2 regions of the Thioalkalivibrio sp. AKL8 genome follow, and region 1 is predicted to be linked to the other one. Evidence: riboswitches for the same ligand, from Rfam matches in the RefSeq annotation. Region 1 holds a riboswitch; the other holds the start of a gene.
The links. Region 1 has a riboswitch for cobalamin ahead of G335_RS0107415 (TonB-dependent receptor domain-containing protein). Riboswitches for the same ligand answer to the same signal wherever they lie in the genome.
Positions count from the first base shown of each region.

Region 1 (15,984 bases):
CGCGTTGCCTTTCTGGGCCTTGTGCTTTTGCGACTTGGCCTGGCGAACCTGTTTTTCGTCCACCAGCCCCTTCTTCAGGAGCTGACTGCGCAGATCTTCCGACATGAATCCTGCCGTGTTCGGTCAATGTGCGGGGAGCATAGCCGGAATCTGCCCTCGCGTGCAGCACGGCGCCGGTCAGGCCGCGGCAAACGCGCGCACTCCGTCGCGGATCTCGGCATCCGGCAGATCGGGGAACAGGGTGCGCAGTCGGCGCTGGGGATCGATGGCGTTGGCCCCGGTGCTCTGTTCGGCCTGGCGTCGGGCCTCTGCGAGCAGTTGCAGGCCGCCGAGGCGCTCGCTTTGCAGCTCCAGCGCCAGTACGGCGCGGTAGAGCGTGTCGCGTTCGGGGGTGTGGAGTTGCCGACGCAGTACGCGGAGGCGTTCGGTGGAGGATGCCTGCCAGCGCCGGGCCGTTTCCCGTAGTGCCCGCCATTGCGGGGTGCTCAGGGGCTGCGGGTACCACAGGGCAAACAACGCCAGCATCACGTCCACGCCAAAATCGTCCTGCCAGCGCATCAGGCGCTCACGCGCGACGGGGTCGGCCCAGAGGCTGGCGGCGAATGCCCAGAACGGGGCGAAGTCTGTGGCCAGTGGGTCTTCCCCTGGCTCCGGCTTGGGTCCGGGTTCAGGCACTGCTCGCGGCGGAGGTGAAGGTGACCCCGGCCGTGTTGCGCAGGCCGTCGGGCTGGAGGATCTCCAGATCCCGGGTGTGCAGGTTGATCACACCCTGGTTGCGCAGCTGAGTAAACAGGCGGCTGATGGTCTCCTGGGTCAGGCCCAGGTGGTTGGCGATGTCTGCCCGTGACATGGGCAGGTAGAACCGCTCGGGGGACAGGCCGCGGGCGCGATGGCGTTCCGACAGGACGATCAGGAAGGTCGCCAGACGCTGCTCCGCGGTACGTTGGCCGAGCAGGGCGTGCAGGCTTTCGTCCTGGGCCAGTTCCTGACTCATCACGCTCATCATGTGCTGGCGGAAGGTCGGCAGGCGGCCGGCGAGGTCGTCGACATGGCCGTAGGGCACGGCGCAGACGCTGGTGGACTCCAGCGCAATGGCACTGACCGGGTGCTTGCCGGAGTGGATCGCGTCCAGCCCCAGGAGGTCGCCGGCCAGCGCGAAGCCGGTGATCTGTTCGGTCCCGTCATCGGAGATCAGCACCGTTTTCAGTGCCCCGGTGCGGACCGCGTACAGCGCTTCGAACTTGGTCCCCATGGTGAACAGGGGCGCACCCTTGGCGATCGGCCGGCGTTGCTGGACGATTTGGTCGAGTTGCCAGAGTTCATCCTGGGGCAGGCCCATGGGCAGGCAGAGCTGGCGCAGGGTGCAGTGCTGGCAGGCTTGGGTGGGTCGTAGCGTCATGGGTGCAGGGTAGCCGTTTTTTCGACGTTGGGGAAAGCGATCTTCGGGGTATGCCATCGGGGATGGGAATGCGGTACTGTCCCCATGAGTTGTAGGCGATTACAGAAGGGTTTGCTGTCGGTCAGCCGGGCCGCACATCGAGATGGCTCGATGTCTTCTCCCTCCGGCGGCTGCGTGGACAATGCGAGACATCGGTTATTAGGCTGAGTCTAGAGTCTGCGGCACGGTCACGTTCGGCGTTACGCGTGGGGGCTGAGAGACCCGACCGCTAGAACAAGGACAGGGGTAGAGATGATCGAGCGGTTACTGGAGCAGTACATACGCTACGGGACCTTCGTGCTGCGGCATCCGGATGGCCGTGAGCAGCGTTTCGGGAACGGCGCGCCGGAAATCACCATGCAGGTGCATGACAAGGCGGCGTTACGCAAGATTGGGCGCGACCCGGGCTTCCAGCTGGGCGAGACCTACATGGACGGCCTGTGGTCGCCCGGCCCCGAGGGCCTGCAGGTGTTCCTCGACGTGGCCATGCGCAACTTCGCGCCGATGTTCAAGCAGCGGGTCAACCCTGCAGTGCGCATGCTGCGGGCCCTGATCGAGCAGGGCAACAAGGTGGCGCGCTGTTACCAGAACATCGCCCATCACTACGACGTCGATGAGTGGCTTTATCGTCAGTTCCTGGACGAAGGCATGTTCTACAGCTGCGCCTATTTCGAGCGCCCGGATATGACGCTGGAAGAGGCGCAGCAGGCCAAGTGCGCGATGCTGCGGAAGAAGTTGATGCTGGAGCCGGGCATGCGGGTGCTCGACATCGGTTGCGGCTGGGGCGGTCTGGCCTTCCATCTCGCCGAGCATGCCGGTGTCCATGTCGATGGCGTGACGCTGTCGAAGGAGCAGTTGCGGGTTGCCCGTGACGAGGCCAAGCGTCGGGGGCTCGAGGATCGGGTGCGGTTCCTCTATCAGGACTACCGCGAACACGACGATCAGTACGATCGCATCGTCAGCGTCGGCATGTTCGAGCATGTGGGCACGCCCAACTACGAGACGTTCTTCCAGCGCGTGCATGATCTGCTGAAGCCGGAAGGCATTGCGGTGCTGCACACCATCGGGCGTCAGGAACCACCGAGTACCTCCAACCCCTGGCTGAGCAAGTACATCTTTCCGGGCGGGTATACGCCGGCCCTGTCCGAGGTGATGGGCGCGCTGGAGCCCACGCCGCTGTACACCACCGATATCGAGTTCTGGCGCCTGCATTACGCCGAGACGCTGGCCGAGTGGTATCGCCGCTTCCAGAAGGTGCGGCCCGAGGCCGTCGAACGCTTCGATGAGCGTTTCTGCCGCATGTGGGAGTTCTACCTGGCCAGCTGTGAGGCCACCTTCCGCTGGTGGGATCAGGTGGTCTTCCACGTGCAGATGGCCAAGCAGCAGGATGCGGTGCCGTTGACCCGCGATTACCTCTATCGTGACGATGCCCCCGAAGTGATCTCCACACCGCCCGGGAAGGCCCGGGCACAGCCCAGCGACGCCGCCTGAAGGCGAGGCGAGGGGGGCGATCCGGGGCCGATCCCGAAAGTACTGCAAAACTCGGGCGAACCGAACGCGCATTCCCTACACTAGTGGTCACGTTGCGGCCATGCCGGCGGTAACCACCCATTCCGGAGCAGGGGCGCGTGTTCGGTCGCTTTCGTAAACGCAGGGAGGCACAGGGCCAGGAAAGCCCGCAGGCCGGCGGACCGTCACAGGAACACGTCCTGATCGAGGCGGCCGGGCGCAGCCGCATTACCGAGGTGGCCGCCACCGCGCGGCGTGTTCCCTGGTCGCTGAACTTCCTGCAGTTGCTGTGGGCCGCCGGGCCAGTCACGTTCCTGGCAATGCAGGGCGGCTACTTCCTCGGTTTCGGCCACGCCGCCCCGGCACAGAACTTCATCTTCTTTGCCGTTTACACCCTGCTGTTCGGGGTCATCGGCCTGGTCGCGCGTTTCGTTGCGGACGCCACACGGGGCAAGCGCCAGGAGCGCTCGCGCGATCAGCTGCGCAACACCATCGACTTGCTGCCGGATCTGCTGTTCGTCACCCGCGACCTGGCGATGGGCGAGATGACCCCGGACATGCGCCGGCGCAAGGCAGCCCAAGTCCTGCTGCACGAAGTGGATATCGCCCCCGAGGCCGTGGCGGTCGCGGTGCGCGAGATGACCGGCGATGCCAGCCTGGCGGCCGCCGCGGAGCAGATCGAGATTTATCGTCGCCTGGGTCTGCGCTCGCGCGTCGCGGATCTGGTGGATGCGACCGAGGACTCCCGGCTCGCGGCCCTGGAGAAGCTGCATCACGAGGCGCCGGAGGTTGCGGATCTCCTGCGCGACCGCTTGCGGGGCGTGGCGCCAACCCAAGAGGACGGTGTGCGCCGGGTGGATCAGTTCCTGGATCGACTGTTCTCCGCCGCGGACGCCGATGACCTGGCGCGCTGCACCCTCGACGACGTACAAGCGATCTTTGTCCTCGCCTTCGAGTTGGTGAACGGACGCCAGATCAAGCGGCTGAGCTTCGAATGGTCGGGGGGGTGGCAACTCGGGGCGGCCCTGGACCGACTGGAATCCCAGGGCAATCGCTTCCGTGTGGCCCAGGCCGGGGTGGTCAGCCGCCTGCGCTCGCTCGGCATCCTGCTATCCCAGCACGAGGCGTCGGGCCTGGATCCACAGGCCCTGCGCGAGCCGATCGTCAGCCTGGGTCGTCAGGTGCTGGAGGCGGTGCAGCGGTTGGAGGATCTCGAACCTTCGGAAAATTCTGCGGACGGCCAGCTCCTCGGTCTTGCCCTGCGCCGGGTCGAGGACTTGCGCGAGGCACGCGACCACCTGATGCAGTCGCAAAGCCGCTACACCAATGCGGTGGAACGCTGGGAGGCCCTGCGTCGGGCGCAGGTCGAGAAGCGGGGCGAGAAGCGCTGGTTCAAGCGCAGCGTGCGCGGTATCCGGGTGAGCGAGGAGCTGATCGAGCTGACCGACGACCAGAAGCTGAAACTGGCCAGCCACTTCTGCTCTTTCCTCAAGGAACACAAGATCGAGCGCGAGGGAGACCTGTTCTACTTTGGCGGCTCGGCGCTGGATGCGGAGACCGCCAAGCGGATCGGGATCCAGCTCGCCCTGATCATGGAGCCGCTGGTGGATCTTACGAACCCCAGTATCCAGCGTGCGATCTATGCCAACCCCGCGGCCTATCTGGGCGGGCTCTACGTCGGCATGAGCGCGGATGCCAAGGCAGGCCTGGGCTCGGCGATGGTGCGCAAGGTCCGCCAGGATCTCGGGCGCATGGCCGAGTGGCTGGCGCTGCGCCTCACGCGCATCTACAACCTGCCACTGAGTGACTCCATGCGCGATTTTCTGGTCAGCCACTATGGGGCCAATCGCGAGCGCCTGGACATGCTGGCGACCCATCCCGGGGACGAGTCGCACCCGGTGGCGTTACGCGCCGAGCGCTCGCCCGAGTTCGACGCCATGCTGCAGGACAAGACCTGGGGGCTGCTGCTCAAACGCGGTACCCGCTATCTGTATGCCGAGGAACGGCGCCGCCGCTGATTGTCTCCGACATGCGAGCCTGGGTAGCTCCTTTCGGGATCGCGCGGCGGGTAGGTTAGCGGCTGGTAATTTTGCGCCCAACTGTGTAGGGTTCGCTACGTTCCTCGGTGCCCGACCAATCACGGCTTGGCGGGTTAAACGGGAAGATCGGTGAGTCTCCGACGGGCCGCAAGGCCTGGGGACGATTCCGACGCTGCCCCCGCAACGGTGATCGAGCGAGAGACCGCCAGTCGGTTTCTGATGGTCGCGGCCAGTGCCACTGAACCCTGGGTTCGGGAAGGCGCCGCGCCGGAACGCTCGTCAGTCCGGAGACCGGCCAGGGAATGATCGCGCGGCATGCGGCGGGCATGCGAGGCGGATGATCGGGCCCGGCCGTTCGCCGGTCGTGGCCGATCCCCCTCGTGTCTGTCTCCCCCTGTCCGTGCGATCCCGACGAATCAACGGCGTGCGGGCGGCTCGCCGGGAGACAACAAAAAACATGAAACGCACAGCACTCTCCGCGGCCATCCTGCTGGCCACCAGTCCCGCCCTGGCGGACACACCGAATACCGACGATGCCCAGACGCTGGAGACCGTCCAGGTCACCGCCTCGCGCATCGCCCAGACGGTGGACGAGACGCTCGCTTCGGTGACCATCATCGACCGCGAAGAGATCGAACGCCTGCAACCCCAGCAGTTCACCGATCTTCTGGAGGGCCGCGCGGGGATCGAAACCTCCCAGAATAGCGCCTTCGGCAAGTCCACTTCTGTGTATACGCGTGGCACGAGTTCCGACCATACGCTGCTGTTGATCGACGGCGTGCGCATGGGTTCCGCGACGACGGGCGGCGCAAGCTGGCAGTTCCTGCCTCCGGAAGAGATCGAGCGGGTGGAGATCGTGCGCGGTCCGCGCACCAGCATCTATGGTTCGGACGCGATTGGTGGGGTCGTGCAGGTCTTCACCCGGGAAGGCCGCAAGGGCCCGCCAAAGGTCAATGCGTTTGTTGGTGGTGGCAGCTTCAATACCTGGGAAACGGGGGTGGGGGTCGCTGGCGGTACCGACAACACGAACTACAGCCTTTCGGTCAGCCATTTCGAGACCGACGGTATCAACGTCCAGGACGGAGTGGGCGATGAAGACCGCGATGGCTATGACAACACCTCGCTTGCCACCAAGGTCTCGCACCGGCTCGATAATGGAGTCGAGGTTTTCGGTAATGTGCTGTACTCAGAGGGTAGGTCCGAATTCGATGGCACCGAAGATGAAACCGATTTTCGGCATGCCGCCCTTCGTGCTGGCTTGCGAGTGGCTGTAACCCCCCTTTGGGATACCGAACTCAGTGTTAGTCACAGTCGCGATGAGAACGATAATTTCAACGATGGTGTCTTTTCGTCGCGCTTCAATACGAAACGCGACGGCGTGGATTGGCGAAACGATTTCGAGATAACGGACCGTGTTTACTTGATTGCCGGGCTTGATGCGTATGAAGACCAGGTGGATAGCACCGCCGATCACGTTGAAGATTCGCGCTACAACGTCGGTGCTTATTCCGTCGTCCAGGTTGACCTGGGTCGGCATGATCTGGAGGGCAGTCTGCGCTTTGATGACAATGAGCAGTTCGGTGACAAAGTCACCGGGCAGGTGGCTTGGGGGTTGCAGGTAACGGAACCCCTGAGATTGCGCGCTTCCTATGGTACCGCCTTCAAGGCTCCAACTTTCAATGATCTCTATTTCCCAGAGTCGTCGTCTTTGTTTGGGACATATCGAGGGAACCCGGGGCTAAATGCAGAAGAATCTGAAACGGTCGAGATTGGAATGCGTTACAGCATCAACGAGTCGTATCTCGACTTAAGCGTGTTTGAAACTCACGTTGATGGTCTTATCCAATACCAATGCGTTACCAATTGTAATGACCTCAACCCCGCTACGGATGTGAACGAGCCTCGAAATGTTAACGAGGCGCGGATTCGTGGGTTGGAAATCGAGGGCGGACACGATATCGGAGCATGGAGCTCTCGTGCTGCTCTGACGATACTGGATACAGAGAACCGAGACACTGGTAATGAATTGTCTCGCCGCTCTCCTCTGACTGTCCGCTTCGATCTGGACCGTCAGTTCCAGCGCATTTCCCTCGGAGGGTCAGTAATTGCGAAAAGTCGGGCAAAGGAAGATCTGTTTGGTGGGGATCAGGCACGTTTATCCGGCTATGGGCTGTTGAACCTTCGAGCGAGCTATCAGATTCATCCGGAATGGCAGCTTCAGGCTTCGGTCCAGAACGTGTTCGACAAGGACTACGAGACGGCGGGCGGCTACAACCAGCCGGGGCGTGCCGCGTTCGTGAAACTGCGTTATCAGCAGAGGTGATCCATGGGTAATCGACTGTCGAAGATTGCGACCCGTACGGGTGACGAAGGCCGAACCGGCCTTGGTGACGGCTCGCGGGTGGACAAGGACTCGCATCGCGTCGAGGCCTTCGGTGATGTGGATGAGCTGAACAGCGTGATCGGCCGGTTGCTGATCCATGACCTGCCCGAAGAGGTCCGGCGCTCGCTGGCGCTGGTGCAGCACGAGCTGTTCGACCTGGGGGCGGAACTGGCCGTGCCGGGCCATCAGGCGTTGCCGGATGCGTCGGTGGAGCGTGTGGACGTGGAGCTTGAGTCCTTCAACGACGATTTGCCGGCCCTGGAGGAGTTCATCCTCCCGGGCGGCGGGCCGGCCGCGGCCGATTGTCATATCGCCCGTACGGTCTGCCGCCGGGCGGAACGGCGTCTCGTTGCGCTCAATCACCACGAGGCGTTGCGCCCGGGTTCGCTGGCCTACATCAACCGGCTGTCGGATCTCCTGTTTGTGCTCTGTCGCGTGCTCGCGCGCCACGAGAACGGCGAAGAGGTCCTCTGGCAGCCGGCCAGCCGGCGTGGCTGAAGCGCTCTTCTGAGGGGCGCCGCTGCGGCGGCGCTCCAATCCCATTGCAGTGGTCGCTGGCGTGTCGGGTACACGCCTCGCGGCCCCTTGCGCCTGTTTTTCGGGAAATCTCCATGCGTGTTCGTTGCACGAGTCTGATTGCTTTGGCGTTTTTTCTGTTCGGGGTCGGGACGGCCGGGGCCGGGCCGCTCGTGGTGGGGGTTGTCTCCGATCGCTCGGCGGCGGAGGTCGCCGCCGGGGCGCATCGCTTCCTCGAGGCCCATCCGGAGGCCGAGGTCGTTCTGCGCACCCCGGAGCAGCTCACGGACAAGTCGGACGAGGCGGTCGCGGCGCTGTGGCGCGAGGCGGACGCGGTGCTCGTCGCGGCCGTCTTCGGGGATCAGGCCGCGCGCCTCGATCGCCTGTTGCGGGAGGCCCCGCCGCCCGAGGGAGCCCCGATCCTGGCCATCAACAGCGTTCGCCACCTGACGGCGTTGTCGCGGATCGACGGTGAGGCCGTACTCGCGGGGCTCGATGACGAGATGCGTACCGAACTGGCGGCCAACCCGGATCCGGGTGAGGACCCGCGCGCGCACCTGTCCCGACAGCAGGAGCGCTTCCCCGAACAGGCGGACTGGCTGACCGGGCGGGCGTTCTACCAGGGGCGCACGCCGGAGAACATGGAGGGGCTGATGCGCTGGCTGGCCGCGCGCGGCGGCCACGCGATCGACGTACCGGACCCGGACCCGCGCGAGACCATCCGCTACTACCGCCATGGCAGCTCCAGCCCCGATTCGGACGCCCTCGATCTGGAGGAGGGTCCGGCCGTGGCGCTCCTGGATCTGGATACCGGCGACCGGCCGGGCGACCGCGCCCTGCTGGATGCGGCCTGCGAGGCCCTGGAGAACCGCGAGATCCAGTGTTTTGTGGTGCTCGCGCGCTGGGGCGGGGCGAGCCGCGAGGCGGTCGAGACCCTGGAGAAGGTGACCGGGCCGGCGGATCTCGCCGGGATCGTGAGTCTGCAGGACTTCGTGGTCGGCGGGGGCGGCAACCGCGAGGCGGTGGCCGAGGCCTTCGGCGAGCTGGATGTCCCGGTGATCAAGGGCATCCGCCTGGCGGATGTGAGCGCAGCCCAGTGGCGGCTGTCGCACGAAGGCATCCCCTGGGACAAGGTGCACTACCACGTGGCCATGCCGGAGTTGCAGGGTATGAGCCAGCCGATGGTGCTGGCGGCCGCGGGCGCCCCGGAACAGGATGAACGCACGGGTGTGCGCCTGACACTGACCGAGCCGGTGGGCGAGCGCGTGGAGGCTTTGGCCGACCGGGTGGCAAGCTGGCAGCGGCTGCGTGCCCTCGACAACGCGCACAAGCGGGTCGCGGTCGTCTACTACAACCATCCGCCGGGTCGCCAGAACATCGGCGCGGACAAGCTGGATGTGCCCGAGTCCCTGCTGGAGATGTTGCAGCGGCTGGAGGCGGCCGGCTATGACCTGGGCGACAACGTGCCGGAGGATGCCGAAGCCCTGCTGGACATGATCCAGGACCGGGCGGTCAATCTCCCGGAGCAGGCAGATGCGCTGGACGCGATCGCCGGCCGGGTGGCCGCGCTCGATCGCGAGCAGTACCAGGCCTATTTCGACGCCCTGCCGGAGTCGATCCGGGCCGAGTTGGTGGATGGCCCGATCGGCTACCTGCAGGCGAGGCTGGAGGCGGCCAAAGGGGCCGACGAGATCGATTTGGCACAAGCCGCGCTGGAAAGCGGTGTCGGTGATCTGCGCCACATGCTCGAGAGCTATCCGCACGCGGCCCAGGATCGGGCGCTGGATCTGCTCGCACAATTCGAGGCGGCCTGGGAGGCCACGCTGGCGGGTGAGGACGCGCATGCGACGACCGAGCAATTGCGCAAGGCGCTGGTGCGCACGGGCATCCCCGGCCTGACCGGCTGGGGCGAGCCGCCGGGCGAGGCGATGACCCGCGACGGCGAGATGCTGTTCCCGGGGATCGAGTTCGGCAACGTGTTCATCGGCCCGCAGCCGCCGCGCGGCTGGGAGGTCAGCGAGCGCCTGCTGCACGCGAATACCACCTTCCCGCCGACCCACCAGTATGTTGGTTTCTACCACTGGATCCGCGACCACTTCGAGGCGGATGCGCTGGTCTATGTCGGCCGCCACTCGACCCGGGAATTCCTGCCGCGTCGGCGGGCGGGTCTGGCGGCAGATGACTACCCCGAGATCCTCGGGGGCGCCCTGCCGATCATCTACCCCTACATCGTCGATGGGGTGGGCGAGGGCATCCAGGCCAAGCGCCGGGCCATGGGCGTGATGATCAGCCACCTGACCCCGCCATTGGCGGCGACCGAGCTGTACGACAGCCTGCTGGAACTGCGCCAGCTGGTGGAGACCTACGAGGCCGCGGCTCAGCCGGATGCCGCCACCCGTTCGCGGGCGGTACAGACCCTGCGCGAACGTATCGAGGATCTCGGCCTGACCGAGACCATCGAGCGGGAAATGGCCCTGGGGCATCATCACGACCACGGGCACCACCATGACGACCACGGCGATCACCACGTGGGTCATGACGAAGAGCCCGACACCACCGGGCATGGCGAAGGTCATGCGGACGAACATGGCGACGAGCAGCGTGACGCGGACCATCACCGGGAACATGGGGATGAAGAGCACGAGCACGCCCATGAGCATGATCATGAGAACGAGCATGCGGATGAGGGGCATGACGAACACGCCACGACCCGGCTGTCCGAGATGGACGAGGAGTTGCTGGTCCACGAGATCGGCCACTACCTGACCGACATGCAGGAAGACCAGATGCCCCTGGGGCTGCACGTGTTCGGGCGCGACTGGAGCGACGAGGCCGTGGACACGATGCTTGAGTCGATGGCCGGTGATGGCGTGGTCGGCGACGACTGGGACGCGAAGCTGCGCGGATCGCCGGCCAGCGAGCGTGCGCATCTGCTGGCGGCCCTGGAGGGGCGTTTCGTGCCACCGGGCCAGGGCAACGATCCGATCCGGACCCCGGAGGTGTTGCCGACCGGGCGCAACTTCCATGCGCTGGCGGCGGATCTGGTGCCCACGCGCATCGCCTGGGGCATCGGCCAGGAACTGGCCGCGGACGCTCGCGAGCACGGCGATCCCGAGGCCGACGGCAGCGAGGCGATCATCCTCTGGGCGTCGGATACCGTGCGCGACGAGGGTGTGATGATCGCCTTCGGCATGGACATGCTGGGCATTCGCCCGGCCTGGAACAGCCGCGGGATCGTCCAGGGACTGGAACGCATGGACCTCGACGAGGCGGAGCGTGACCGCCGTCGCGATGCCCTGTTCACCACCTCCGGTTTGTTCCGGGACCTGTACGAGGACCAGCTGGTGTGGCTGGATCGTGCCGCTCGCCTCGCGCTGGATGGCTCGTCCGACATCATTCTTGCGGAATACCCCGAGCTGGAACCGGCACTGGAAGCGGCCCTGGCCCCGCTGGGGCAGGACCTGCGCGATCCGGGCGACGAGCCGCTGGCGCGTAACGATGTGGCCGCGCAGTGGGTGGAGGACACCCAGGCCCTGCGTGCGGCCGGGCTCGATGGCGCCGGGGCCGGGCAGCAGGCGGCCCTGCGCGTGTTCGGCTCCGCGCCCGGGGCCTACGGCGCGGGGGTCAACCGGCTGGCGGATCGCTCCGGCGCCTGGGAGGACCGCGCCGAACTGGGTGCGGCCTACCTGCGGCGCATGGGCCATGCCTACGGGGCGGATGAGTCCGGTGGCTCTGCGCACGAGGCCTTCGAGGCCCGTCTGGGCCAGGTCGGACGGACCTACCTCGGGCGGGCCTCGCATCTCTACGGCCTGCTGGACAACGACGACGGGTTCGACTTCCAGGGCGGTCTGTCCACCGCGGTCGAGAGCATCCGCGGCGAGGTGCCGGACAACCGCGTGCTGCAGCACGCCGATCCGGACGACCCGCGGGTGGAGACCCTGGGCCGCGCGCTGATGCGCGAATTGCAGGGGCAGAACCTGAACCCGCAGTGGATCGAGCCGCTGATGGATCACGGCTATGCCGGGGCCCGCACCATGGCCCGGGACTTCGTCGACAACCTGTGGGGCTGGCAGGTGACCAACCCGGAGATCATCCGCTCCTGGGTCTGGGACGAGGTGCACGACGTGTACCTCCAGGACCGCCACGGGTTGGGGATGCAGGAGTTCCTGGCCGACGGCCACAACGTGCACGTGAAGACCCACCTGCAGGCCGTGCACCTGGTTGCGGCCAGCCACGGATTCTGGGACGCCGATCCCGAGGTGCTGGATGCATTGTCCGAGCGCTTCGCGGAACTGGTCGCCGAGCACGGCCTGCCCGGCAGCGGTCACACGCGCCCGGATCACCCCATGCTGGACGAGGTGGCCGAGCGCCTGGACGACGCCGAGCTGCGCGCGGCCTTCGAGGCGGTGCGGGCGGCCGCGCAGATCGACCGGGCGGAGCCCGAGGCCGACCCCAGTCGCGTCACCGAGATCCAGCCGCTGGAAGACCCTACCGCGCAGGAGGCGCAGGAGATCCCCGAGCCGGCCGAGGCCGACGGCGGTCAGGAGACCGGCGACGAGGCGGCGGGCATGCCCTGGCTCCCCTGGCTGGTGGCTGGTGCGCTGTTCGTGCTGCTACTCGCCGGTATTGCTGCGGGCCGGCGGCGATAACCGCCATGGGCATTTTCGACCCTGTACTTGTAGGAGCCGAGCCCTCTCGGCGATTGCGGCGTTGGCCACGCCCCATCGGCCAGAGGCTGGCCTCCTACACGGGGCTGTACGGCCGCCGCGGGGCGGTAGGCGTAACCGCCACGGGTATTTTCGGCCCTGTAGGAGCCGAGCCCTCTCGGCGATTGGGGCAATGGTTACACCCCATCGGCCAGAGGCTGGCCTCCTACGCAGGACGGAAGGCCGTACGAATGGCTGAACAAAGGTTAATGAGGTAACGCGAATGTCGTTCTCGATCACGATGGAACTGATGGACACCGTGGTGCGCTGGCTGCTGGAGCCGGTGATCGTCGGCCTGCTGGTGCTGGTCGCGGTCGCCGTCTGGGAGCTCGGGCTGGCACTGGGTGAACGCTCCGGTGGGGTACGCCGTCTGGAATTGAGCGGCGATGCCGAACGCCTCGCTTACCGTGCCCGGCGGCGCATCGACCGCGCCGATCTGCTGGCGCGCATCGGCCCGATGCTCGGGCTGATGGGGACGTTGATCCCGCTGGGTCCGGGGCTGGCCGCGATGGGCCGGGGCGAACTGGAAATCCTCGCCCAGGCCGTTACGGTGGCTTTCAATACCACGGTGCTGGGGCTGCTGGTCGGCATTCTCGGCTTCCTGCTCGGGCGCCTGCGTCGCCGCTGGTATGACGCGGCGATGGAGCGTATGGAGGCGGCGGCATGAGGGTCCCGCACTACCGCGCCTCGCGCTTCGACGCGCCCGACGAGGAGCCGATGGGCCCGCTGGCCAATCTGGCCGACATCATGCTGGTGTTTGCCGTCGGCCTGATGGTGGTGATGGCCGCATCGGGCGGCGGGTTGGAGCCGGCCAGTGGCGGCGCCGAGATCGAGCCCGGGCGCGAGATCCCGGACCCACCCGAAGGGGCCGGCGAGGCCGGCTCGGGCTACGAATCCATGGGGCAGGTCTACCGTGACCCGGAGACCGGACGGATGATCCTGATCGGCGAATAGCCACTCTAGGCGCCGTCCGAATGCCCGTATGACGCAACGAATCAAGGAGTAACAGAACGATGAGCGAAGACACCGAAGCGGCTCGCGCCGAACGCCACGCCCAGCGCATGGCACGCAAGAAGGAGGTCGTGGACCGCAAGATCGCCGAGGCCCAGGAGGAGAAGGGGGTGTTCCTGATCCTGACCGGCAACGGCAAGGGCAAGAGCTCCTCCGGCTTCGGCATGGTCGCCCGTGCCCTGGGGCACGGCATGCAGGTGGGCATCGTCCAGTTCATCAAGGGGCAGTTCGCCACCGGCGAGGAGGCCTTCTTCCGCGGTCAGGACAACGTGCAGTACCACGTGATGGGCGAGGGCTACACCTGGGAGACCCAGGACCGCGAGAAGGATGTCGAGGCCGCCCGCGATGCCTGGGCGCATGCCCGCGACATGCTGCGGGACCCGAACGTCGATCTGGTGCTGCTCGACGAGCTGCACATCGCGCTGAAATACCAGTACCTCGACGTGGCCGAGGTCCTCGAAGAACTGGCCAACCGCCCGCCGATGCAGCACGTGATCACCACCGGCCGCGCCGCGCCCAAGGCGATGATCGAGGCGGCCGATACCGTCAGCGAGATCGGTGTGGTCAAGCACGCCTTCCAGGCCGGCATCAAGGCGCAAAAGGGGATCGAGCTGTGAGCGTGAGCTGTCCCGCCGCGTTCGTGGCGGCCCCGGCCTCGGGCCAGGGCAAGACCACGATCACCGCCGCCATCGCCCGCTACCACCGCAACCAGGGCCGGCGCGTGCGCGTGTTCAAGACCGGCCCCGACTTCCTCGACCCGATGATCCTGGAGCAGGCCTCCGGCCACCCGGTGGATGCGCTGCATCTGTGGATGGTGGGCGAGGCCGCCTGCCGGGCGATGTTGTACGAGGCGGCACAGACGTCCGACCTGATCCTGGTGGAGGGATCGATGGGGCTGTTCGACGGGGATCCCTCCGGCGCGGATCTGGCCCAGGCCTTCGGGTTGCCGATCCTGGCGATCCTGGATGCCAGCGGTATGGGGCAGACCTTCGGGGCGCTGGTGCACGGCTTGTCGACCTATCGCCCGGGCTTGTCATTCGCCGGCGTGATCGCCAACCGGGTGGGCAGCCCGGGGCATGCCCGGATGCTGGAGGACTGCACCCCGGACGCAATCCGCTTCTTCGGCGCCGTGCAGCGCAACGAGACGCTGAGTGTCCCGGATCGTCACCTGGGCCTGGTCCAGGCGGGCGAGATCGCCGACCTGGATGCGCGGCTGGAGGCCGCCGCGGCCGCGATCGAAGAGGCCGGCGTGACGGGCCTCCCGGAGCCCGTGACCTTTCATCCGGAAGCGATCGCGCCGATCACGGCGACCCTGTCCGGCGTACGCGTCGCGATTGCACGGGATGCGGCCTTCGCGTTCATGTATCCGGCCAATCTGCGTCTGCTGGAGAAGATGGGCGCCGAACTGCGGTTCTTTTCCCCGCTTGCCGGGGATGGGCTGCCGGAGGCCGATGCCGTCTGGCTCCCGGGCGGCTACCCCGAGTTGTATCTGGATCAACTGGCCGCCAATACCGCTCTGAAGTCGGACCTGGAGGCCCACCATGCGGCCGGTCGCCCGATCCTGGCGGAGTGCGGGGGCTTCCTCTATCTGCTGGATGAACTGGCCGACCGCGAGGGCCACACCGCGGCCATGGCCGGACTGGTGCCGGGCAAGGCCCAGCTGGCGGACCGCTTGCAGGGCCTGGGTCTCCAGGCGGCCCCGCTGCCGGAGGGCGAGTTGCGTGGACACACCTTCCACCACACCCGCTCCGAGGTCGGCCTGGAACCCTACGGCCATTGCTGGCGGGCCCGCGGGACGGGGTCGCAGGGGGAGGCGATCTATCGCGATGGTCGCCTGAGCGCGACCTATCTGCACGCCTGGTTCCCGTCCAACCCCGAGGCCACGGCGCAGCTGTTTCGGCCATGAGTGATGCGCAGCGGGATAATGTGACGCGGATCGGACCGGGGGCACGCGCCGGGGCCAGCATCCGGCTGGGCGGCGAGCGGCGGGCCGGCTGCGTGGATCTGGTCGGCGCGGGTCCGGGCGATCCGGGGCTGCTGACACTGGACGCGGTAGCCGCGATGCAGCACGCCGACATCCTGCTGCACGACCGCCTGATCCCGGATGCGATCCTGGATCTGACGAACCCGGAGGCGCAGCGGCTGTACGTGGGCAAGGCACGCTCACGGCACAGCTGCGATCAGGGGGACCTGAACGAGCGCATGATCGCGTTGGCGCGGGAGGGGCACTACGTGGTGCGCCTGAAGGGTGGGGACCCGTTCGTCTATGGTCGCGGCGGCGAGGAGGCGGCGGCGATCGCCGCGGCCGGGATCCCGGTCCGCATCGTGCCGGGGATCACCGCGGCGGGTGGCTGCGCGGCGTATGCCGGGATCCCGTTGACC
Region 1 covers NZ_AQYF01000008.1:16,550-32,533, reverse strand. Annotated here, with positions in the region: gene G335_RS0107440 (DUF2058 domain-containing protein) at 1-105, opposite strand, end outside; gene G335_RS0107435 (DUF2390 domain-containing protein) at 178-675, opposite strand; gene fnr (fumarate/nitrate reduction transcriptional regulator Fnr) at 668-1,399, opposite strand; gene G335_RS0107425 (cyclopropane-fatty-acyl-phospholipid synthase family protein) at 1,691-2,929, shown strand; gene G335_RS0107420 (hypothetical protein) at 3,067-4,965, shown strand; cobalamin riboswitch at 5,054-5,301, shown strand; gene G335_RS0107415 (TonB-dependent receptor domain-containing protein) at 5,444-7,309, shown strand; gene G335_RS0107410 (cob(I)yrinic acid a,c-diamide adenosyltransferase) at 7,313-7,867, shown strand; gene G335_RS0107405 (cobaltochelatase subunit CobN) at 7,981-12,534, shown strand; gene G335_RS0107400 (MotA/TolQ/ExbB proton channel family protein) at 12,815-13,258, shown strand; gene G335_RS0107395 (DUF2149 domain-containing protein) at 13,255-13,545, shown strand; gene cobO (cob(I)yrinic acid a,c-diamide adenosyltransferase) at 13,605-14,219, shown strand; gene G335_RS0107385 (cobyrinate a,c-diamide synthase) at 14,216-15,508, shown strand; gene cobA (uroporphyrinogen-III C-methyltransferase) at 15,505-15,984, shown strand, end outside.

Region 2 (15,984 bases), on a different contig from region 1:
GTCGGTCAGGTCGATACTCACACCCTGAACGGTCAAATCGCCCGCCAAATCGTCCGCCAGATTCGTTGCAACTGTATCAATGCTGTTTCCTTCGGCCACGGCAGCACCCAGCACGGAGGCCTGGGCATTGACCCCGTTCACGGAGATCGTCTGACCCTGGTTCGCACCCACTTGGAAGAACAGATCTTCAAGCGAGCCATCCAGGATCTTTTGTCCGTTGAACTCGGTCGCGTTTGCGACCCGGTCGACCTCGGCAATCAGCTGCTGAACTTCGTTATTCAACGCCTGGCGGTCGGAGGCGGAATTGGTATCGTTCGCCGACTGGACGGCCAATTCGCGGATACGCTGCAGCGCGTCACCCACGGTCCCCAGGGCGCCCTCCGCTGTCTGCGCGAAAGAAATACCGTCGTTGGCGTTACGCACCGCCTGGTTCAGACCGCGGATCTGGGTGGTGAAACGCTCGGCGATGGCCAGGCCGGCCGCGTCATCCTTGGCGCTGTTGATACGCAGGCCCGAGGACAGACGCTCCAGGCTCTGAGACAGCGCGCCCTGGGAGTTGTTCAGGTTACGCTGGGCGTTCAGGGAAAGAACGTTGGTGTTAATTACTTGGGACATGATCGCTCTCCTGTAAGAGTCTTGCGTCACCGCCTCGGGCGGTTCTGGTGAACGGGTTGATCCCCGCTCTCACAAGCCTTAACGACCCTCACCCAGGAACCTTTAGCCTAATTTCGAATTTTTTTGCCACGGGGCGGCACTCCTTTGCCGCCGCGCCCCTGACCGGCCCGGCCCCACCCCCGCCATCGCTCTCGTCATCCCGGCCGTAGCGCAGCGAAGAGCCGGGATCTCCCCACGCGGGCACACCCCGACGTATGTGCCACGTCCAACGACGGAGATCCCGGATAACTGCTCCGCAGTTTCCGGGATGACGAGGGTTGGGTGATCGTCCCGAGGGATGGGTGGTCATCCCGAACGTGCGTGCATCCATCCAGCCCGCATCCCCTGGCCTTTGTCCCGGCGGGCCCCTCCTTCGCCATCACCCCGGCCGCAACGCGCCCCTCCCCGTCATCCCGGCCGCTGCGCTCCCCTTACCGTCATCCCGGCCGCAGCGAAGCGGAGAGCCGGGATCTCCCCACGCGGGGACGCCCCGACGTCTGCGCCACCCCCGACGGTGGAGATCCCGGATAACCGCTTCGCGGTTTCCGGGATGACGGGGTGTGTAGGGGGCGACTGCTGCGATAGTCACAGGTGCCGGTCACCACGGCTGGCGCGGGCTAGAGCAGCCAGGTGGTGCCGATGCGGTGATCGGGGGTGGCGCCGGGGATCAGGTCCATCAGGAGCCAGCCGAAGATCAGGGTGATGAAGGCGCCGCAGAAGATGGTGGCCACGAACAGGCCGATGCGGTTGCCGCGGCGCAGGCCGATGATCTCGCGCAGGGCCCAGTAGAGCAGCCAGAGGGAATACAGGATCAGCAGCAACGCGATGCCGTTGCCCCAGGGCCAGGGGAACGCCGCGACCACCTTGCCGACCCAGGCGGGCAGCAGCCCTACGGAAACCGCCAGCATCGCCCGGTCCGGGTGCGAATAGCCCTGGAACAGATCGGTCAGGTAGTGCGCGGACCAGGCCATCCCCAGCACCCCGATGCTCATCGCCAGCATGCTGTAGACGCCAAAGCCCCAGGCGCCCGGCATGGCCTCGGGTGGCAGGCCGGTCGGGATCACCTGGTAAAGCCATTGGCTCGCGACCACGCTCACCAGCAGCACCGGCAACGCCAGCCCCAGAAACGTCTGCCACCACGGCGGGGCCGGCTCGATTGCACGCGCATCGCGCACCGCCCCAAGCGGGTTTACGAGCGCGCGCAGGGTCATGCGGGCCGGGTTGAGTCTCACGGGAACGTTCATCGCCGAAGTATGTGGCAATTCCGTGACCATTCGATGACAGCTTTTACGAACTCTCGACATGCATCATCTGGTCCTGAACGCGGAGACCCTGAATTGGCTCGATTGACGATCCGTTTGCCGGACGACAAGTACGAACGGCTGAAGGCGCTGGCGCGCGAACGCGGGACCAGCGTGAACCGCCTTGTCGACGAAATGGCCACGCTGATGATTGCGGAGCACGATGCCGAGACCCTTTTCCGGGTGCGCGCCCAGCGTGGTCAGGGCCGGGAACAGGAAGGTCTTGCGCTGCTGGACAAGGCGATGGGAAACACCTCGCCTCATTGAGCAGCAGCGCCCTAATGCAGGGCGAGCACTAGCGCCATGACGGTAATCGCCACCATTTCCACGAGCTCCAGGGTGGCGCCGGCGGTATCGCCGGTGAAACCGCCGAGCCAGCGACGCAGGAAGGCGGCGATGGCGAACACCAAGGCCAGCGCAGCGGCCAGGCCCAGGATCAGGCCCCAAACGCCGGTGACCAGCGCCAGTAGCAGGATCAACACGCCGGTGGCGACCAGCACCATCTGGGCGGGGCTGCGCGGCAGGTGTGCGGCCATCTCGGCACCCAGGCCCTGCTCTCTCACATAGGGCACCAGCAGAAACAGCCCGGTGAGCGCCGCGCGCCCCAGCACGATGGCGACCAGCAACGCCATCCAGGCGCCCGCCTCCACCACGGCCACAAGCGCGGCGAACTTGATCAGCAGCACCAGGATCAGGGCCGCGACCGCCATCGGGCCGCTGGTGGGATCCTTCATGATGGCCTGAGCGCGTTCCGGATCCTGGTGGCTGCCGACCCAGGCGTCCACCGTGTCCGCTAGCCCGTCCAGGTGCAGCGCACCCGTCAGACCGACCCATAACGCGAGCGCCAGTGCCGCGACCAAGAGCGGCGGCGTGCCAGGTATGGCCGCCAGCGCGATACCGACCAGTATCACGACCAGGCCCAGGATCAGGCCGACCAGCGGGTAAGCCAGTACCGAACGACCCAGGTCGGCCGGTTGCGGGTCGAGCGCGGGGGTGGGCAGGCGGGTGAGGAACTGGAGGGCCAGCCAGAGGGGTGTTAGCGCGGCGCTCATGCGGGTGCCCGGTCGGACTTTGGTGGGAGGTATTCGCGGCCAAGGGCGCTCCTACAATATGTAGGACGCACACCGCTGGTTCTCGGCATTCCTGTGGGAGCGGCCTTGGCCGCGAAGCCCCTGCCCGCGCCAGACTTTGGCAGGGGCTTCGCGTGCAAGCACGCTCCCACAAGAGCCCTCACAAGGTCACCCACAGGGCCTTGGCCCACCAAGGGCAGGAGATTCATGGGTAGGGCTTCCATGGCTCGACAATATGCAGCGAGGCGAGCGGGACGTCGATACCGAGCAGCTTCTCCAATGGCCAGTCCTCGCGCAGGGCACGGATCAGGCGAATGACGCCACCGTGGACGATCACGAGCACCCGCTCGTTTTCGCTCGGCGCCAGGTCGTTCCAGCCGGCGACGACGCGGTCGCGAAACTCCTGAAGCGACTCGCCGTCGGGTGGCGGGTGATTCAGCGGGTCCCGCCAGAAACGGCCCAGTGCACCAGCGTCCGTCTCCATCAGGGCCGCCGCCGTGCGGCCTTCCCAGGTGCCAAAGTCGAGTTCGGCCAGGCGGTCGTCGACGGCGAGCGGTACACCGGCCTCTTCCGCAAACGCCTGTGCCGGGGCGCGGCAACGCATCAGCGGCGAACAGACAATGCGATCCCAGACGCTACCTCCGGCCAGAGCATCGCGCATCGCCGTCCACCCGCCCTCGGTCAGCGGAACATCGCTGCCGCGTCCACAAAAGCCCTGGCCGGTGGTCTCGCCGTGGCGCAGCAGGCCGATGCGCGTGCCCCCGACGCTCAAGCGCCCTCTCCACTAACACCCGCCTCGGCGAAGGTCGCCATGCCGGAGTGCAGCTCGCAGGCCAGGCGCAGCAGGGGCACGGCCGTGGCCGCCCCGCTCCCCTCGCCCAGGCGCATGCCAAGATCCAGCAGCGGCTCGGCCTCCAGCGCCGCCAACAGGCGCTGATGACCCGGCTCCGCCGAGGTATGGGCATAGAAGAACCAGTCCGCCGTGCCCGGGCACAGGCGCTCGGCCACCAGCGCCGCCGAGGTGCTGATGAAGCCGTCCACCAGAACCGGCAGGCCGATCTGGGCCGCGGCGATATACGCGCCGGCAAGCCCGGCAATCTCGAAGCCCCCCAGGCAGCGAAGGCTGCCGAGGGCGTCGCCCCGCACGGCCGCATGAGTCTGGAGCGCCTGTTCGATGACCTCGGCCTTGTGCCTCACCCCGTTCGCGTCCAGGCCCGTGCCGGGGCCGGCCAGATCGGCGGGCGGCAGATCCAGCAGGGAACAGGCCAGCGCAGCGGCGGAGGTCGTGTTTCCGATCCCCATCTCGCCGCCGACGAACATCTGGGCGCCGCTGCGCCGGGCGCGTTCCGCGCACTGGCGGCCGGCGTTCAGGGCGCGTTCCAGCTGCGCCGGCGTCATGGCCGGTTCGCGGGCCAGGTTCGCGGTGCCGGGGCCCAGGTTCAGTTGCTGCACACCGCTAACAGCGGGCGGCTCCGCGACCGTGCCCAGGTTGATCACATCGATGGAGGCGCCCAGGTACCGCGCGAGCACCGAGATCGCCGCCCCGCCCGTGGCGAAGTTCGCGACCATTTGTGCCGTCACGGCCTGCGGAAAGCGCGAGATGCCCTCCGCCACCACGCCGTGATCGCCGGCGAACACCGCGATGTGGACGTTCTCCAGGCTGGCCTTTTCCTGGCCCTGCATGCCGGCCAGGCGTTCGGCGATAGCCTCCAGTTGCCCGAGCGACCCGGGCGGCTTGGTCAGCTGGGCCTGCCGTTCAGCCGCGGCCCGCCGGGCAGCGGCGTCGAGGGTCGCCGGCGGCACCTGCAGCCAGTCACAGTCTTCGGTCACTTGTTGGTCCTCATTAGTCTCTCGTGCGTGCTTTGCCACTTTCCTTCATCCCGACCCATGGCTCCTCGCCATCCCGGCCGGCTACTTCCCGTCATCCCGGCCGCAGGGAAGCGGAGAGCCGGGATCTGCCCACGCGGGAACACTCCGACGTCTGCGCCACCTCCCACGACGAAGATCCCGGATAACCGCTGCGCGGTTTCCGGGATTACGACGTTGGGGGGAACATCCGAATGTCTGGAACAGGAATCCTGGCCACCCGCCCACATGACATCCCGGCCCATTACTTCTCGCCCTCCCGGCCGTAAGCGCTTTCCTTGGCGTCATCCCGGGCGCAGCACTCCCCCCTGACGTCAGCCCGCCCTCCCACTACTGTCCGCCATCCCGGCTGCAGCGAAGAGGAGAGCCGGGATCTCCCCACGCCGGGACCCCCCGACGTCCGTGCCACCTGCCAACGACGGAGATCCCGGATAACCGCTTCGCGGTTTCCGGGATGACGAGGGTTGGGTGGCCGGGATGATGATTGGGGTCGGGTTGCTGCGGTGGTGACGGCCAGCCGGCGTGCTTGTCTATGTGCCTGGAGGGCGGAATGCTTGTATGCCGGCCTGTCACAGCGGGTCACCCTTCAGGACGTGCGGGAGGCCGGCGACGGTAAGGACGACGCGGTCCATTGCCGGGGCCAAGCGCTGGTGGAGCCAGCCGGCCTCGTCGGCGAAGCGACGGGACAGTGCGTCCATGGGCGTGATCCCCATGCCGGTTTCATTGGAGACGAACACCAACGTGCCCGGCAGGCGCGGAACCGTCTCAATCAGGGCCTCGCGTTCACGCTCGATCCGGCCCTCGTCATCGGTGCACAGTAGCTGGGTGAGCCACAGGGTCAGGCAGTCCACTAGCAGGCACTGCTCGGGTCCCGCGGCCTGCTCCAGCGCCCGGGCCAGGCCCGTGCCCGCCTCGACGAGGCCCCAGTCTCCGGGCCGGTCGGCGCGATGGCGTTCGATCCGGCGCGCCATCTCGGCATCGTCCGCGCGCGCCGTCGCCACGTAGGTCACGGGCAGGCCGCTGGCCACCGCCAGTTGTTCCGCCAGCCGGCTCTTGCCCGAGCGCACCCCACCCAGTACCAGGGTCTTCATGCGACTGGCTCCTTCGGTTCGGCTTGCAGAAGGGTCAGTATGTATTTCATATCCATATGTTCTTCCAGGGAATCGGCGAGGCGTTCCAGGCCGCGCTCCCGCGCGGTGGCCAGGTCTTCCCCGGTCGCCATCCCGCTCCGCATACCCGCCCAGTGCAGCAAGGCCTCGGAGGCGTCCGATGTATCGAACACGCCGTGGACATAAGTTCCGGCCACCGCGTCATCCTCGCTGCGCGCGCCATCCGCGCCGTGTTCCAGCTGCAGCACCGGCCGCTCCAGGCCCGGACCGGTCGTCACGCCCGCATGGATCTCGTAGCCCTCCACGCGGGCCTCCCGATCCAGCACGCGGTCGCCGCGAACCCGCTCCAGGTGCTTCTCGGGTGCGAGCCGGGTCTCGATATCCAGCCATCCCAGCCCCGGCGTGGAGCCCGACTGGCCCTCGACGCCATCGGGATCGTGCACGGCGTGGCCCAGCATCTGGAATCCACCACAAATCCCCAGCACCTTGCCGCCATAGCGCACATGCCGCTGCAACGCTTCTTCCCAGCCCTGCTCGCGCAGCCAGGCGAGATCGGCGCGCACGGACTTCGAGCCCGGTAGGATGACCAGATCCGCGGGCTGCAGGGATTCGCCCGGCCCCACAAACCGCAGGTCCACTGCCGGGTGCAGGCGCAGCGGGTCGAAATCCGTATGGTTGGAGATGCGCGGCAGTGCCGGCACGACCACCTTCAGCGCGTCCGCGGGCGTCGAAGGCATCGCCTCGCGCGGCAGAGCGTCCTCGGCATCCAGGTAAAGCCCGTGCAGGTACGGGATCACGCCGAGCACCGGCTTGCCGGTCTCCTGTTCCAGCCAGTCCAGCCCGGGTTGCAGCAGGCCGATATCGCCGCGAAAGCGGTTGATCACGAAGCCCCGCACCCGGGCGCGCTCTGTCTCGCTCAGAAGCGCCAGCGTGCCCACCAGATGCGCGAACACCCCGCCCCGGTCGATATCCGCGACCAGGATCACCGGGCAGTCCACGGCTTCGGCAAAGCCCATGTTGGCGATGTCGCCCGCGCGCAGGTTGATTTCCGCCGGCGATCCGGCGCCCTCCACCAGCACATGGGCGTACTGCGCCGTCAGGCGCCGATGCGATGCCAGCACGGCCTCGCGCGCTACCGGCTTGTAGTCGTGATAGGCACGGGCATCCAGCTCCGCCGCCGGCCGACCATGGATGATGACCTGCGCCCCCTGGTCCGAGCTGGGCTTGAGCAGCACGGGGTTCATGTCCGTGTGCGGCTCCAGACCACAGGCCGCCGCCTGCAGGGCCTGGGCGCGTCCGATCTCGCCACCGTCGGCCGTGACCGCGCTGTTCAGCGCCATGTTCTGCGGCTTGAATGGCACCACGGACAGTCCGCGCCGGTACAGCACCCGCGCCAGCCCCGCCACCAGCACGCTCTTGCCGGCATCCGAGGTCGTGCCCTGCACCATCAGTGTCGTACCCATCAGGACGCCCCCAGCGCTTGTTCCAGGCGCTTCCATTCGTGTTCCTGCCCCGGCAGGCCAAAACGAAGGCTGCCCGGCTCATCAAACCGCCGCACGAGGATGCCCTGCGCGCCCAGGTGATCCTGCCAGCCTGCGGGATCGTCCACGCGGCACCACTGAAACAGCGCGGTGCCACCGGCGGGTTCCAGCCCCTGGTCGCGCAACAAGTCCGCCAGGCGCTGGCCACGTGCCTGGAGCATGCCGCGCGTCTCGGCCTGCCAGGCCCGGTCCGACAGCGCCTGGGTGGCGATCCAGCGGGACGGTCCGGCAAGACCCCACGGCCCCATCCGGGCGGCCAGCCGCGTGCGCAGCGTGTCCTCCGCGATGACAACCCCCACGCGCGCCCCGGCCAGGCCAAAGAACTTGCCCAGCGAGCGCAGCACCACCAGCCCTTCGCGCGGCGCCTCCTTGGCCAGGCTCGCCTGCGGTGTCACGTCCATGAACGCCTCGTCCACGATCAGCCAGCCGCCGCGCGCGGCCAGGGCCGCATGCCACGCCAGCAGGTCCGCGCGGTCGAACCGTTGCCCGGTCGGATTGTTCGGGTTGACCAGCACCAGCACGTCCAGGCCGGGCAATGCAGCCTCGATCGAATCCCCATCCAGCGGGACGACGTCGTGCCCGGCCCCGTGCCAGGCCCGGGCGTGCTCGTTGTAACTGGGCTCGAGGATGCCCACGCGCGAAGGGCCTTCCCGTAGCGCGGGCAGCAGCTGGATCGCGGCCTGGGAACCGGGCACCGACAACAGCGCCCCGGTCCCGTAATAGGCGGCGGCTACGGCCTCCAGGCCGTCGTCCGGTTCCGGCAGGCGCGCCCAGGCCCCTGGCGGCAGCTCGCCCGCGGGGTAGCCATGCGGGTTGATGCCCGTGGAGAGATCCAGCCAGTCGGCCTCGGGGATCCCGTAGCGCGCAGCCGCCTGACGGATACCGCCCCCGTGCACCTGGATCAGTACCTGCGGCTCCGGCTTCTGCATCGATTGGGCCTCAGAACAGGACAACGACAATCACTCCGGCCACAATGAAGGCCATCCAGATGGCCAGCGCACGATCCAGCAGCGCAACCGCCTGGCGAATGCCTGCCGCGTCGGGCATGCGGCCCATCCCCAGACGGGGTCGCCACTCGCGCTGCCCGCCATAGGGCGCCGCCCCCCCCAGGACCACGCCCAGCGCACCCGCCCCCGCGGCCATCACCGGCCCCGCATTCGGGCTCTTCCAGCCGGCGGCCTGCTCGCGCCAGCACTGCAGCGCGTCCCGGCCACGACCGGCCAGGGCATAGCCCAGCGCCGTGAGACGGGCCGGGATCAGGTTCATCGCATCGTCCAGGCGCGCGGCGGCCCAGCCAAACGAGCGAAACCGGTCATTGCGATAGCCCCACATCGCGTCCAGCGTGTTCACCAGGCGATAAGCCACCACGCCCGGTGCGCCAGCCACCAGGAACCAGAAGATCGTGGCGAACAGCGCGTCGTTGCCGTTCTCCAGCACCGACTCGATGGTCGCGCCACTCACCCCGCGCGCGTCCAGGGCCGCCGTGTCGCGACTGACCAGCATGCCGACACCGGTGCGCGCCCCAGACAGGTCATCCTTTTCCAGGGCCTCGGCCACCACCTCCGCATGCTCGTCCAGACTGCGCCAGCCAATCGCCAGCGTGAGGATCGCCAGCGTCAGAACCCAGCCCCAGGCCAGCGACGCGCCCAGTGCGGCCAGCGCCACCCAGGGCAGGACCAGTGCCGCGAGGAGGAGCGCTCCGCGTGCACGACTCGGCGCATGCCAGCGGGATTCGGCCCAGGCGGCCAGCCGGCCGAATCCGGCCAGCGGATGGAACCGCCGTGGGTCACCAAACAGTCGGTCCAGGATCAGGGCGCCGATCAAGATCAGAAAGGTACTCATGTGTCGCCACCCCCGGATGGCCCATCCGGACGCGCGGCGGATTCCCGCACAACCGTGGGCAAGGCCAGCTCGCACGGCGCACCCCAGCGATCCTGGAACACCAAGTCTTCCAGTGGGCGCCGGCTGTCCCAGCCCGCGGTCTCCAGCATTGGCCGGTCATAGAAGCGCTCCACATGCCCCAGGCACAGCACCGCGATCGGGTACCCGCCTTCGGGCATGTCCAGCCGATTGGCCAGCCAGTCCGGATCGAACAGGGAAACCCAGCCCATGCCCAGGCCCTCGGCGCGGGCGGCCAGCCACAGGTTCTGGATCGCACACGCGGCAGAACAGAGGTCCATCTCGGGGAGCGTCCGCCGGCCCAGCACGTAGCGCTCGCGGCCATCGGTCAGGGCCACGACCAGCAACTCGCCCGCCTCGCGGATGCCCTCCAGCTTCAAGCGATGCACGTCGGCCGCGCGCTCGCCACAGGCCTCGGCGGTGCGCGCCTGTTCATCCGCCGCGTGGGCGTGGAGCGCCTCGCGCACCGCCGGGTCGGTAATGCGCAGGAAGCGCCAGGGCTGCATGTAGCCGACGCTCGGCGCGCGATGCGCCGCCTCCAGCAGCCGCCGCAACACCGCTGGATCGACCGGGTCCGGCCGAAAATGGCGCATATCCCGGCGTTCCGCGATCACGCGATAGACGGCCGCAAGATCATCTTGGGAAAATCCCGAACCCCCGGCATCAGCGCCCGGGCAGGAAGGGTTCTCATTGGCGGGCAACTCGGACTGCATCGGCTTACCGTCAGGGGGACACGACGCGGATGCAGAGGGATCGGGGTGTGGCCACAGGGGCCCGCACCTACCGACCCTCGCCCACCGCGCGGTCGCAGAAACATCGTCCAGGCCGGTCTCCGGGCTCGCGAGGCCCCGGGCAACCCGGGGCGGCAAGTCGCCTTCCCGGGCCACGTTCGGCCCAGTGGCTTTCGACTTGTCGAGGTCCGAGCGGCCTGCGGAAGCACCCCTCGAACCCACTCGCTTACCGTTGCGGGGGCAGCGTCGGAATGGGGCTGCGGAGGATCTCGCGCCTGCACCGACTTCCCGTTTAACCCGCGCGATCAGTCGCCCGGGCACCTGGTAGCAAGCCGCCAATCATACGCGGCAAGCCCACTGCCGACCAATTGACGCTCCGAGGGGCCCCAAGCTTGCTGCTATGATGCCCCGCTAGTCCAGCGGCAGGTGGCGGCTCCCCAGCCGGCTCGAAGGCGCTTGAACAACCAATCCAATGCGACTGTAAAATCATGCAATTCTTGACTTTCCGAACTCCACTGCTCGCTTGCCTCCTGGGCGTGCTCTCAACCCCGCTGATCGCAATGGCGGACTCAATCACGGTCACCGACGACGATGACCGCGAGGTCCATCTGGAGCAGCCTGCCGAGCGCATCGTCAGCCTGGCGCCGCACATCACCGAGGTGCTGTTTGCCGTGGGTGCGGGGGACCGCATCGTGGGCGCAACGCAGTACAGCGATTATCCGCCCGAGGCGGAGGGCATCCCGCGGATTGGCGGTTACAGCCGGATTGACCTGGAACGGGTACTGGAAAGGGACCCCGATCTAGTGATCGCGTGGAAGAGCGGCAACTCCGCCTCCCAGGTCGAACGCCTGCGCGAACTGGGACTGCCAGTGTACGTATCGGAACCACGCAGCTTCGAGGGTGTGGCCTCGAGCATGCGGCGGATGGCCACGCTCGCCGGCACGCATGACCAGGGCGAGGCCGCGGCAGAGGACTTCCTGGGCCGAATGGACGCGCTCCGCGCCACGTACGGCGACCGGGACCCGATTCGCGTGTTTTATCAGGTGTGGGAGCAACCGTTGATGACGGTCAATGACGACCACCTGATCGCCGAGGCCATCGCCGTCTGTGGCGGCGTGAACGTGTTCGGCGATCTCGACCGCCTGGTGCCACGCATTGGCCGCGAAGCCGTACTGGATGCCGACCCCGAGGTCATCATCGGCGGCGGCATGGGCGAGGACCGCCCCGACTGGGTGGTCGCCTGGGGCCAATGGGAGGACATGACCGCGGTCCAGCGCGACAATCTGTTCTTCATTCCCCCTTCGCTCCTGCAACGCCATACCGGACGCATCGCGGAAGGCACGGCCCTGATGTGCGAAGAGCTCGAACGCGCCCGCGCACGCCGTCCCGCCCCATGACCATGACGGTCCGCCTCGCAGTCTCTCGGAAAGGATATCGCGGGACACCAATGAAGGAGCGTTGTACGTGCGCTGAAGGCAGCGCTCCCGCCGTTCCGGCAACCTACCGCTTCGCCCGCCTGGAGCGGAGGGCTACCGCTTGACCCGTTCGTTCCTCCTGGCCCTGGGCGCGCTGTTGCCCGCGTCTGTGCTCTCCGTTCTGGTGGCACTGGCCTACGGCAGCGTGCAGATTCCGTTCCCTGACCTGCTGAGTGTCTTCTTCGGCGAGGCCTCGCGACTGCACAGCACCCTGGTACTGGATCTGCGCCTGCCACGCGCGCTGGCCGCGTTCGCCGCCGGCGGGTTGCTAGGCCTGGCCGGAGCGCTGATGCAGGTCCTGCTGCGCAATCCACTGGCCGATCCCTACGTGCTGGGGCTCTCCGGCGGTGCCTCGGTGGGCGCCTTGCTGGCGATGCTCGCGGGACTGTCCATGTTCTCGGTCTCGGCCGCGGCCTTCGTGGGCGCCCTGCTGTCCACCATTCTGGTGTTCGGCCTGGCCCACGGCACGGGCAGCTGGACCCCGACCCGCCTGCTGCTGACCGGTGTCGTGGTGGCCGCCGGCTGGGGCGCGATGATCAGTTTCATCCTCGCGGTCAGCCCCACTGCGGAGCTCCCGGGCATGCTGTACTGGCTGATGGGCGACGTCTCCCATGCCCGCAACCCCTACCCGGCCTGGGGCGTACTCGTGGTCGTGGCGCTGCTCGCCCTGCCATTTGGCCGCACCCTGAACGTGCTCGCGCGCGGCCCGATGCAGGCCGCGGCCCTCGGAGTGGCCGTACGCCCGGTGGAATGGACGATCTATGTGGTGGCGGCCCTGATCACCGCGACCGCGGTCACCCAGGTCGGCGCGGTCGGCTTTGTCGGGTTGATCGTGCCGCACATGCTGCGTCTGATCTTTGGCAACGACCAGCGCGTGATCCTGCCGGCCTCGGCCCTGGGCGGGGGCATCCTGCTCACCCTGGCCGACACCCTGGCCCGCACGATCATCGCCCCGGAGCAATTGCCGGTGGGCGTCATCACCGCGATGCTGGGTGTCCCGGTGTTCCTGTTCCTGCTCTACCGGAGCCGCTGATGCCGCGTACGCCTTCCCCCGCCCCCGCAGCGACCCAGCCACACGACACGCCGGGCCTGGGCGCGCGCAGCGTCCACCAGGAACCGGGGCCCAAGACCCTGCTCGCGACGCATGAGCTCGTCATCGACGTGCCCGAGCGGCCGCCCGGTTCGCCGCTGGACCTGACGGTCGACCCGGGCCAGTGCTGGGGCATCCTGGGCCCGAATGGGGCCGGCAAGAGCACCCTCCTGCAGACCCTCGCCGGCCTGCGGACCGCGCGTGCCGGAACCATCAAGGTCAAGGGACAATCCATTGCGACCCTCGCCCGCGCGGAACTGGCCCGTCGCCTGGGCCTGGTCTTCCAGACCCACCACGACGGCTTTCCCGCCACCGTGCTGGAGACGGCCCTGATCGGGCGCCACCCGTATCTGCGGCCCTGGGATATCGAGTCTTCCGAGGACTACGCCCGCGCCCGGGCGGCACTCGCGGCGATGGATCTCGCCGACCTCGAGGACCGCATGGTGGACACCTTGTCCGGCGGGGAACGCCAGCGCCTGGCGATCGCGACCGTGCTGACGCAGGACCCCAGCCTGCTCCTGCTGGACGAGCCCACCAGCCAGCTGGACCTGCATCATCAGGTGGCCGTGCTCAACCGCGTGCAGGCCATCGTCGGTCAGGAAAACCGAGGCGCGGTGTTGGTCCTGCACGACGTCAACCTCGCGGCGCGCTACTGCGATCACTTGCTACTGCTATTCCCTGACGGACAGGCGTGCTGGGGCCCCACGGCCACCATGCTGGTGCCCAGCGCACTGGAGCGCCTGTACAACCAACGCCTGAGCGTGGGTGAGGTGGACGGCCTGCCCGTCTTCCTGCCGCGCAACGAGTAGTCCCCATGGAATTCTTCCGCACCCTGCATTCCGACCTGGATGCCGAAAACCTGCAGCGAAGCCTCACCGTGTCCGCATTACCCGACGCCAGCGGCGCGATCGATACGCTGATCGCCGACGAGGGCCCCGATGCCGGCGTCGTGTACTGCCTGTGGGGCGAGTTTCGCGTCCATCGGGAAGTCATCAACGGTGGCGTGCGCTTTTCCCTGCCGGAATGCCCGAATGGCCTCGCCTGGACGCTGACCACCGGTCACCCGCCGGAGCCGCGGGCCGTCACCCTGCACCTCACCATCAATCGTCAGGAACACGATCCCGATTTCATCGAAAGCCTGGAGATGTTCGCCGATTCCTGGGAGCTTTCGGCCACCTGACAGAACGCCCCATGACGGGAAACGATGCAATTTTCTTTTCGTTTCATGGTCGGTATGGTGCAGATCTGTTGCGAAGGAGAACGCCATGAACCCGACACCGCCGGACAGCGTGAAGACCTCTCATCCCACCCAGGACGGGGCCGGGGTGAAGATTCGGCGCATCCATGATTTTAGTGGCGGGCTGGATCCCTTCCTGATGCTGGACGAACTGAAGGCCAGCGCGCGCGAGGACTACATCGGCGGCTTCCCCTCGCACCCGCACCGCGGTTTCGAGACGCTGACCTACCTGGTCCACGGCGGCCTGACTCACGAGGACTCCATGGGCAATCAGGGCCGCGTCGAGGCCGGCGAGGCCCAGTGGATGAGCGCCGGCCGCGGTGTGATCCACTCCGAGATGCCGCTGCTGGATGCCGACGGCCTGCACGGCTTCCAGCTTTGGGTAAATCTGCCCGCCGCGCGCAAGATGGACCCGCCGCGCTACCGCGACGTGCGCGCCGACGCGATGCGCCACCTGCCGGAAGACGACGATTCGCTGCGCTTCAAGGCCATTGCCGGCTCCTGGCAGACCAGCGCCGGGGACACCGAAGGCGCGCTGCCGCAGATCGGCGAAGGCGCCGCCATGGCCGATCTCACGCTACCGGCCGGCTACCGCCTGTCGCTTGCGGTGCAACTGGAAGATCGCGTGCTGGCCTACGTGTTCGACGGCGAGCTGACCGGCCTCGGCACGGGCCAACTGGGCGTCTGGCACGGCCACACCCAGGTCCACCTGATCGCGCAGCAGGATGCCCGGGTACTGCTGTTCAAGGGGCGGCCCCTGGGCGAACCGATCGCCCACTACGGCCCGTTCGTGATGAACACCTCCGACGAGATCGAACAGGCCATCAGCGACTACCAGTCCGGCCAGCTCGCCGCCGAACCGGCCAGCATGGACTGAGCTCGAGCCAGCCCATCATCCCGCAAGTTCCTCGCGCGAGTCCCCTCACCGTCATCCCGGAAACCGCCCAGCGGTGATCCGGGATCTCCCCGCGTGGACCAAACCCCGACCTGCTGCCTGGCACCCGCGCCGGAGATCCCGGCTCTTCGCTCCGCTACGGCCGGGATGACGCCAGGGAAGATCACCCGACCGGTGATCCTTGCATCCCCCCCGCCACCTAACGCTTTCGTCAGCCCGGAAACCGCGCAGCGGTTATCCGGGATCTCACTGCGTGGAACGAACCCCGACCCGCTCTCTCGCACCCACGCACATGACCACGGCTCTTCGGTTCGCTACGGCTGCGGTGAAGGGGCTTTGGGAGCCAAGGTCGCTATGGATGGCGTCGCGGGCCACCCAGCTAGGCTTGGGGGTGGATCCGGTGATCCCACGATCCGTTCCGTGGAGAAGGATGGCCCCGCAACGGGTGCAGGGGCGCTGGTTCGTGGCCGGCCCCCCCAGTCCGGCCTCAGCCGCCTTCCTCGATCAGCTCGATGGCGTTGCCGTCGGGATCGCGCACGAATGCGGCCGGGCGCCCGGAACGACTGCGCTCCACGGCAATCCCTGCCCCTTCCAGACGCGCTGCCAGCGCCTCCAGGCCACGGACGCGCAATGCCAGATGACGGTCCTGACCGCAGCGCACGCCGCGCTCGGTCGGATCGGGGTTCGGCACCTGCAACAGATGCAGAGCCTGTCCGCTCCCCAAGTCATACCACAGACCGGGAAAGTCGAGATCCGGGCGTTCCAGTGGCACCAGGCCGAGCTGCTCCCCGTAAAAGGCCGCCGCCACCCGCGTGTCCGCAATCACCAGGCTTGCATGATGCAAACGCAGGATGCCGGGTTCTACCCGCTTCGCCGAAGTCATACCCGCATCACCCCCGAGGCCGGTTCGAGCAACACAATAGCCTGGGCCGCCACCCCTTCCTTGCGCCCGGTGAAGCCGAGGTGCTCGGTGGTGGTCGCCTTCACGCTGACATCGGCGATATTCAGTGCGGTATCGGCTGCCAGGTTTTCGCGCATCGCGCGGACATGCGGTGCAAGCTTGGGCGCCTGCGCGATCACCGTGGTGTCGATGTTAACCGGGCGCCAGCCGGCCCC
Region 2 covers NZ_AQYF01000009.1:275,348-291,331, reverse strand. Annotated here, with positions in the region: gene G335_RS0110730 (flagellin) at 1-615, opposite strand, end outside; gene G335_RS0110725 (YIP1 family protein) at 1,272-1,898, opposite strand; gene G335_RS0110720 (hypothetical protein) at 2,013-2,222, shown strand; gene G335_RS0110715 (adenosylcobinamide-GDP ribazoletransferase) at 2,234-3,007, opposite strand; gene G335_RS0110710 (histidine phosphatase family protein) at 3,231-3,797, opposite strand; gene cobT (nicotinate-nucleotide--dimethylbenzimidazole phosphoribosyltransferase) at 3,794-4,855, opposite strand; gene cobU (bifunctional adenosylcobinamide kinase/adenosylcobinamide-phosphate guanylyltransferase) at 5,461-5,982, opposite strand; gene G335_RS0110695 (cobyric acid synthase) at 5,979-7,463, opposite strand; gene cobD (threonine-phosphate decarboxylase CobD) at 7,463-8,470, opposite strand; gene cbiB (adenosylcobinamide-phosphate synthase CbiB) at 8,481-9,383, opposite strand; gene bluB (5,6-dimethylbenzimidazole synthase) at 9,380-10,153, opposite strand; cobalamin riboswitch at 10,246-10,511, opposite strand; gene G335_RS0110675 (cobalamin-binding protein) at 10,732-11,568, shown strand; gene G335_RS0110670 (iron ABC transporter permease) at 11,708-12,679, shown strand; gene G335_RS0110665 (ABC transporter ATP-binding protein) at 12,679-13,545, shown strand; gene G335_RS0110660 (hypothetical protein) at 13,551-13,916, shown strand; gene G335_RS0110655 (pirin family protein) at 14,002-14,850, shown strand; gene G335_RS0110650 (VOC family protein) at 15,356-15,751, opposite strand; gene ispF (2-C-methyl-D-erythritol 2,4-cyclodiphosphate synthase) at 15,748-15,984, opposite strand, start outside.
Region 2: it holds a riboswitch for cobalamin, as region 1 does, so the genes downstream of both, bluB (5,6-dimethylbenzimidazole synthase) here and G335_RS0107415 (TonB-dependent receptor domain-containing protein) in region 1, are expected to answer to the same signal.